Regions from separate parts of the Ferrimicrobium sp. genome, predicted to be linked through region 1. Evidence: riboswitches for the same ligand, from Rfam matches in the RefSeq annotation. Region 1 holds a riboswitch; the other holds the start of a gene.
The links. A riboswitch is a leader RNA that binds a small molecule or an ion and turns the genes downstream of it on or off. The one in region 1 is predicted to bind fluoride.
Positions count from the first base shown of each region.

Region 2: it holds a riboswitch for fluoride, as region 1 does, so the genes downstream of both, M7Q83_RS13675 (hypothetical protein) here and M7Q83_RS09985 (NADH-quinone oxidoreductase subunit H) in region 1, are expected to answer to the same signal.

Region 1 is NZ_DAHXOI010000015.1:430-4,852, forward strand. It holds gene M7Q83_RS09980 (transglycosylase family protein) at 413-1,555, shown strand; fluoride riboswitch at 1,696-1,757, shown strand; gene M7Q83_RS09985 (NADH-quinone oxidoreductase subunit H) at 1,833-2,774, shown strand; gene M7Q83_RS09990 (hypothetical protein) at 2,771-3,451, shown strand; gene M7Q83_RS09995 (proton-conducting transporter membrane subunit) at 3,448-4,423, shown strand, end outside.
Region 2 is NZ_DAHXOI010000051.1:1,889-6,311, reverse strand. It holds gene M7Q83_RS13685 (DUF1707 domain-containing protein) at 185-718, opposite strand; gene M7Q83_RS13680 (crotonase/enoyl-CoA hydratase family protein) at 826-1,593, opposite strand; fluoride riboswitch at 1,713-1,769, shown strand; gene M7Q83_RS13675 (hypothetical protein) at 1,803-3,428, shown strand; gene M7Q83_RS13670 (hypothetical protein) at 3,421-4,423, shown strand, end outside.

The DNA of each region.
Region 1 (4,423 bases):
GGGTCTGGTTAGTAGTGTCAAGGACCGCTTCGAGTCTGGCCTGGATGGCATCTGGCGATCCAATTGGGCATTGGCATTGAGAGTGGCTCGGATGTCACTTTCCAAGCGCGAGAGGGTCACTGGTGAGGGCGGGATAGTGAACGGTTGCTGGGGGCCGATACTGAGACCTTGGGGTGGAGCTTGGATTATGGAAGCCCCCGGTCACCGCTGAACAGCAGAGAAGACTGGAATGACGACCCCCCCAGCCGTTCTATGTTGTCGAATACGGCGAATCAGCTACTGTCCCAGTCATCAATGCAGAATCTGAGTCAGAACCGATCCACGGCCACGGGTTACCGCAACGGCACACAATCACGGCCTCAGGCCACCGCCTCACCCCGAAACCGGGGTGAGGCGGTGGATCCAGGCTAAGATGAAGGAATACGAAGGATGGAGTTCTAACGGGGCGATGCCAGTGAGAACAGTTGCTAAGGGACTTGCTTTCACTGCAGGGTTGATTGGGGTGGTGGTTATACCTGCCCCGTCCACGCAGTTGACGAGTGCTTCTCAGGCGACGCTCCAAGCGCAAGCAACCCAGCTCAGTGCCCAGATCTCAGCTCAATCTGCCGAGATTCGTCTAGTGGCCGTTCAGGCGAGTGCTGCGCGTCATCAGCTTGCCGTTGATCGCGCAAATCTGGCACGGGGAACTGCTCAACTAGTACATGAGCGAGTTCAGATGGCTGGCGAGAAAAGTCTTTTAGTGCAGTTGGCCATCGCGAAGTTTACGGATGCCTCGGGCTCGAGTGGGGTTATCAATGCCCTCAACACCGATCAGAATAGTGTGGCAGCTCAGTCAACCTATGAGAGTGTGGCGAGTGGCTACGTCGTGAACGTTATCACCAACTACCAGCGGGATCAGCAGGCCGTCACCGCCCTTGTGGCCTATGATGCGCATCAGGTGTCGGCCGCGACTCAGGCACAGCAGTCGCTCAGTCAGGACCTGGCATCGCTCCAATCAGGAGTCGCCAACGAACAGGCTGCGTTGGCTTCGGTGCACGGTCAGATTGCAGCGCTGGTGCAACAGCAGCTTGCCCAACAAGCTGCCCAACAAGCCGCTCTGCTCCAACAACAACAGGCCGCCGCCCAACAACAGGCTGCCGCCCAACAACAGGCCGCCGCCCAACAACAGGCCGCCGCCCAACAACAGGCCGCCGCCCAACAACAGGCGGTCACGCCACAACCCCAGGCCCAGGGTGCACCGAGCGCTGCAGGGGTCAGTGTTGCGGTCTCGAGTGGAGGTGCTGGCAGCCAGTGGGGAGGAACGCCCGCGCCACCATCGGCGCAGGCCTTTGCTGCGTTGCGTAACTGTGAATCCGGGGGCAATTATCAGGACAATACCGGCAATGGCTACTTCGGCGCCTACCAATTCTCGCCCTCGACGTGGACGGGACTCAGGTTTGCTGGGTTACCGTCGGCTGCGAGTCCCGCCACACAGAACCAGGCTGCCGAGGTCGAGCAACGGCAAGGTGGATGGTCGGCTTGGCCAGAGTGCTCGCTCATTCTTGGTCTCGATTAGCACCTAGGCGCTGGCGAGTCTGCGCTGAGCGAGGCAGCCCACAGGTAGGCCAGTACGGCCCACAGAATGAAGGCATCGTACTAGCACCTTCCTCGAAGGAACGTAGGGATTGACAGGGGCGATCCTTAGCGGCTACGCTGGTTCCAAAGGGTGATGGAGTCCACCTTGCAACGCCACATCGGCTGATGACTCCTCTGCTGAGTTGTAGTCGCGGGCCCGCGGTTGATGTGGGCTTGTTGGGGCAGAGGGTGTGTCGAAGCGGAGGTGTTGCTAGCCGGTGAGCGAGGTGTTGCTACAGGTCTCCCAAGTGCTGACTATTCTGTTGCTTTCGCCATTGGTCCATGGTTTCATCGTTGCTGCCGAAGAGCGTGTGCAGGGAAACCAAGGACCCTCGATAGTACAGCCCTATCGAGATCTATGGAAGTACTTCCACAAGGAGCAGTTGGTACCAACGACCGCATCGTTCATCTTCTGGCTGACACCGATCGTTGCCTTTGTTGCGATGATGATTGTGCCGATGTTGATCCCTGTTTTGACAAACTTCCCATTGCCGCTCTCCAACATCGGTGACATACTCGGTGGTGGCCTCATTCTGACGCTGGCGGCGTTCTTTCTGAGTCTTTCGGGACTTGATACCGGACATCCCTTTGGAGGTATGGGCAGTTCGCGAGAGTCGATCCTTGCGATCCTTGCTGAACCGAGCCTCATTATGGTCTTCATCGGCATCACATTGTTGGCGGAGTCGATGCTTCCTTTCGTGGTCAATCACCTTCTTGTGGCGAGCCTTGCCATCTATCTCAGTCCCGCCCATCTCTTTTTCGTGGCGGCGTTTTTGATCTTGCTGACGGTGGAGACTGAGCGACTGCCAATCCATTCCTCGATTCATTACGAGGTCTACATGATCGGAGAGGCACGCATTCTCGAATACTCGGGTCCGATGCTTGGCCTCATTCGGTGGTCGTCGTGGATGAAACAGGCCATTCTCTACACGATCTTTGTGAACGTCCTCGCCATCCCCTGGGGGCTCTCCTCGAATGGATCGGTCCCAACGGTCGCGCTGAGCGTGGTGGTTCTATTGGGCAAGTGGCTCTTGGTCGCCGTTGTCATGGTAGTGGTGGAGACGGTTCAGTCGAGATTGCGGTTCTTCCGCTACCAGGAACCACTTGCTCTCGCCCTCGTCTTGGCGGTTCTGGCCGTGGTCGCAAGGCAGGTGGTATGAATCTCATAGCACACCACCCAATCGTCATCGCAGTTTTGAGCCTCGCACTCTTTGTCGTACTTATTCTGAGCTTTGCGATTCTTGGCTCGCACTGGGTGCGCAACCACGTCTATGCCTTCACCGTGCAGTCCTGGGTCATCGCAGCGATTTCGGTGGTGGTGGCGCTCTGGGGACATTATCCGTTGCTCTATGGTATCGCAGTGCTCACGATCGTCATCCGAGGCTTGTTGATCCCTTTCCTGGTCATTCGATTGTTGGATCGCACCGGAGTGGGGCGGGAACAAGCACCGATACTGCGATCGAGTTCGACATTGGTCATTGGCGGAGTTCTGGTGATCTTGGCGTTGGTCATCGCGGAGGAGATCCATCACCAACTGCTCGGCATGCCAGCGATCGATGTCCTTGCCTTAACGGTGCTCTTGGGTGTCGAGTTCATCGCCTTTTTGATGCTTACCCTGCGAACCGAAGCGCTGTCGAGCTTGCTGGGTCTCTTGATGATCGAGAATGGGGTTCTTGCCGGATCGGTGATACTCGTGCCCGGGTTGCCGTTTTTTCTTGAGATCGTCTTTCTGTTCGACCTGCTCATTATCATCGCCACCTATGCCGTGTTGGTCCGATCCATGCGCAGTCACCTGGGTGTGACTGATGTTCGTGTCATGAAGGAGCTTACCGGATGATTTGGATACTTGTCTTTATCATCTTGGCGGTCACCGGCGCGGCAGCACTACTGTCGCTCATCGCTCCGAGACCTGTCGTAGCGGAGTCGGTGAACCTCACGGCCGCCGTGGTGGACCTTGCGCTCATCCTTTGGCTGTTAGTGATTGTGCCTAGTCGTGGTGTCGTCGGTGTTGATTCCCTTTTGTTGATCGATCCATTCGGGGTGTGGGTGCTGGTGTGTCTAGGGTTGGTCTATCTCTCTGCAACCGTGTACGCCCGTGGCTATCTCCGTGGTCAGGGGCGTTCGCCGCGTTCGCTGCGCATCTTCTATAGCTTGTTCGCTTGCTTTGCCCTGGTGATGATCCTGTCGCCGATTCAGAACAATCCTGGATTGTACTGGGTAGGCATTGACCTCACCACGTTGATCAGTGCCATTCTTGTCGGATTAGAGCCGCACCGACGTGCCATTGAGGCGGCTTGGAAGTATCTGGTCATCGTTGCGGTAGGGTTATCACTTGCCCTGATCGGCACCGTTCTTTTCTATTTTGCAGGCACCTTCGTGCGAGGCGCCAGTTATCCGATGACATGGGAGAGTTTTGAACGGATTGCCCCTAAGGCGGATCCAACGCTGCTGCTGGTGGCCTTCTTGCTCGTTCTCATCGGTTATGGCACCAAGGCTGGCCTCGCTCCGATGCATACCTGGTTACCCGATGCCCACAGCGAAGGTCCAACTCCGGTCTCGGCGATGCTCTCTGGTGGGCTCTTGAACTGCGCGATGTTGGGGATCGTACGTTACCTCGGAATCTTGCGTCGAACAAGCATGGGTGGGGATGCGAGCCGGGCCCTTGTGCTGCTGGGAGTGACAAGCCTGGTGGTGGCTGCATTGTTCATCACGCGCCAGCGAGGTATCAAGCGACTCGCGGCCTACTCGAGTGTTGAACATATCGGAATCATTGCTCTCGGTTTTGGCTTTGGTGGGGTGCTCGGAACCG
Region 2 (4,423 bases), on a different contig from region 1:
CCCAGATGTGTCCCAACGGGCAAACTCAGGCGGCGCATTGAGAAGCGAGAATACTACTTTGACGTGCTCGTGCACGTGCGATCCCAGAGAACCGACGCGGTGATTCGCAAGGCGAGACATTACCCGAGAACCAAATTCAGCGCAGAACGAACTAGAGACCGACGTATAGCCGCAATGCCCTACACTATCGTCGCTTTGCCGCCACAACAACGGACCCCATAACCGAGAGACACGTGACCTCGACCGTAGTTGGTGCACCCTGGGTGCGGGCATGTTTGCTCATATGCTTTCTGCCGAATATCGCGACCCCATCGAGCCGGGCACGTTGCTCCGGACTGAGTACGATGTTTGTCGATCCAAAAAGTGAGACGGCGATGATTCGCCGTCTTGCCGATTCGGGGAGTACGGTGAGATCGACCCGTGACCGACTAAAGAGGGAGATCACAATCGTCCTAGCATGGACTGGCACAATCGCTTGGTGACCGAAGAGCGACAATGCGAGCTTGGTGCCAACTGCGCTTGATCCGTGCTCAAGATCGGTTGACAAATCCTTAAGCACTGACGCCAGTTCGCCCATCGTCCTTGCGGCAAATACTGCATCTAGACGATCACTGAACTCGTTGCGGTCCAGGCGTCCAGTCGACAAGGCTTCTCTTAGCTGACTCGCCGCTTCGTCACGGTCTCGATCCGAGCAACGCTGATCAATTTTGTCTGCCATCACTACCGAGCCTAGGCAATCAAGGCATTCGATCCCTACCATGTGCACCAGATGGGTCGATAGTAGTACCTACGCAGCGAGCCGAATGCATCACTGACGCACACGTCCTAGTCATCGAATATCCCATGACGCCCCTTACCAGCCCTGAAGTGTCTCGCCCCCTCCTGACCGTCAGCCGCAAAGGAGATTCGACCATGGTGATATTCGTTACGTAATGCCTCGTCGAATGGGATCTCAAGACCTTCATAAGTTGAGGCCCGATCGTTGACGAGGCAGACCTGCGGGAATCTTGCGATTTCCTGTGCTAAGGCGATAGCCATGGCACGTCCTTGTTCAGCGGGGACCACCCGACTGACCAGCCCCATCGCGAGCGCCTCCTCGGCACCGACTCCCCTACCGGTGAGGATCATGTCCAGAGCTCTACCGAGGCCAACGATACGCGGTAGTCTCACCGTGCCACCATCGACCAACGGCACGCCAAAGCGTCGACAGAAGACTCCGACGATCGCGTCCGCCTCCATCACTCGCAAATCACACCAGAGCGCCAGTTCGAGACCACCGGCAACGGCGTAACCATCGATGACGGCGATCGTCGGCTTGCTCATCCGCATGCGGGTCGGACCAAGCGGGCCATGGCCATCCTCTTCCAGTCGATTAGTAGATCCCTCTGCAACCGCCACAAGATCTGCTCCAGAACAGAAGGTTCCCCCAGCTCCGGCAAGCACCGCAACGCGAGCATCACGATCACCAGCAAAGACGGTGAATGCCTCCTGCAGGCGTTCCGCCGTCTCGTAGTCGATCGCGTTCCTACGCTCAGGGCGATTGATGGTTATGATCCGAACAAACCCTTCATTCTCCACCTCCACCAAAGCCATCAGCGCGACCCTCCTGCCCGACGAGTATTCCCTCACCAAGCTACCGCGGTTCGCCCACATACGCACGCCACCCTGGCCGCCACCCTCCTTCGTCAACGCTCGGCCACCAACCCATTAGGATTGCCATCGGTGATGGAGTTCGCCGATTGTCTCCGACTGATGACTCCTATGACAGCGACATAGAACGAAAGGAGTGTCTCTTGTCAAAGGTGTATCTGCGAGAAATGATCCGACGTGATCCCAGCACCAGCTGGAAGACGAGTCAGTTGGTCAGCCATCAACAAGCAGACTCTGATGAAATCAACGCTCCGGAGAGTCTGGTGGACCCCACGGCTGATATCGGTCGCGCCATTGACGATTTTGTCCTGACCGACCTCGCACTCGACCGCCTCTTCGCGGCCATCAACAAGGGGCTCGAACCCTTTGATCTTCTCCCTTACTTCACGACATTGCCCCAGAACCATACTACGATTCGTTACCGTCAAGACGTTGCCGGCGATCTCCTCGTTGCCGGTAATCGGCTACCAATCCTCACCTTCTGTGAGTGTCTCGAACGCGTCGAGTTACTCCTAACAGCGGCGGAGCGAGCCCGCCAACCCAGCGGGAGAGAGCGGTGGTTGCTCGACGCTGTCTTGGCCTACACGCGAGGTATCGAATCAGTTCTCACTCACCTAGGCACCACATCCTGGAGTTCAGCGGGGCTAACGGGACTCCGGGATGCGTTGGTAACACTGAGCCAAACGAATGACTTTTTCCAGCTCTCCCGAGACGCTGAGTCGGTGGCGTCCGAACTCGATCGCATAAGCTATCAACTCCTTCTCGAGGACAATGCGATCACCGTTGCGCGCAGCGAAGACGGGGCGCGCAGCGAAGACGGGGCGCGGGCGGGCGGCTATCGTGATCACCTCTTGAGTCTTTTCGCTCGATTTGGCGGCAACAATGCACAGGTCATGAGCGCCTCAGCCTCTCGTCATTCAAGTACGCATATCGACGATCGCATTCTGGTCATCCTTGGACGGATCTTCCCAGATCAGTTCGCCCATCTCAGTGCCTTTGCCAACGCCCACCAAACCTTTCTCCCGTCTTGGGTCGCATCAATAGAGCGTGAACTGGTCTTCTATCTCGCATGGATCGAAGAGATCCTTGCCTTCGAGGGTGCGGGCTTGCCTTGGGTTGTACCAAAGCTGAATCGTGGAACTGGCCAAGAGCACGCTGAACAGATCTACGACCTTGCACTCGCACATGATCTACTCCGAAACCACACGGTGCCAGTGACCAATCAGTGGCATCTCGATGACGACGAGCTGATCACGGTCGTCACGGGACCCAACAATGGAGGCAAGACAACCTACACGCGTTCGATCGGCCAGCTCTACCTCATCACTGCGTTAGGACTGCCTGTTGGAGCCTCGGCTGCTCAACTCACTCCACCGCCGAGTATTGCTACCATCTTCTCGGAACAGGAAGCCGCAGATCGGATGACCGGGCGACTCGAGGAGGAGATCATCAACCTGCAGCACTTCCTTGGTGATGCGAAAGCACAGGCACTGCTCCTTGCTAACGAGGTCTTTAGCTCCACCAGTGTTGACGACGCAGTCATCCTCGGTCGCTTACTCATCGAACGTTGTCAACAAAAACAGGTGCGCTGTATCATCGTGACCTTTGTTGAAGCACTTGCCGTGCAGGCACCGGGTGTCGTATCACTGGTGGCACTCAGCGACGAAACGACGCTTGAACGGAGTTTTCGACTCGAGCGTCGGCCCCCGCAAGGACGGGCACTCGCTCTTGAACTCGCCGCTCAATATGGATTAATCACTGGTGTCCCGAATGATTGAGCTGCATCTTCTTTGGCCACCAGGGACGACGGAACCTTCGGTACCGTTCACCGACGATCGAACCCTCGAAGACCTGGGATTCCCGATGATCATCGACGCCATGGCCGCGGGCGATGCCGACATCGCCAGAGTTGCGAAGGCGGTCTTCGTCCACGCCACAACGGATACATCGATCATTCGATGGCGCCAAGAGCTCGTCACCGATGCGATCGCCCACCCACAATTGGTACGCGACCTCGCTCGGATCGCACAACACGGCGCCCAGATGGAACGGCGCACCGCTTATGCAACACGGCCCCAAGCCCCGATCTCACAGCTTCTTCGTTCTCGCGAGATCCTGGCACTCCTCATCGCGGATTTGCGGGCTCTCGCACAACGGATAGAAGAACCAGGCGGTGATGTGTCATCACAGGGATTACGACTTCTTTTCACCACCATTCGCGACAACTTTGACAGCGCCTACCTCAACTCGCTCGAGATCGAGCTTGAACAGCTTAAATTTGAGCACGGTTTGGTGACTCGCGCCACACTCGGGCCCGGCAACCTAACGAACCCTGACCTCATCATCGAGGCTCCCTTCGAAGGCCGTGGATGGAGAGATCGCTTGGCACTTTCCCTTACTTCCAAGCATCGCATCGAGATCGCCCCGCGTGATCAAGCGGGGAGCGAGACCCTTCGAGAGCTCCGTAACCTTGCCCTCGGTCAGATCGGCGTGGCGTTAGCACATGGACTCGATACAATCGTCAGGTTCTTCGTGGCGCTTCGCGACGACCTTGCGTGGCTCGTTGGCAGCCTGAACCTGCGCGACTACCTCAGTGCGACAGGCGTGCCGGTCTGCTTCCCGGAGCCAACAGACCAACGGTGGGAGCTCAGCTTCTGCCAACTCATCGAACCCACTCTCGCTTTGCGTTCGGGACAGCGTCCAACGCCGAATGACTTTCCTGATGAGATCGCTGAACCAATCGTGATCAGCGGAGCTAACTCAGGTGGTAAGA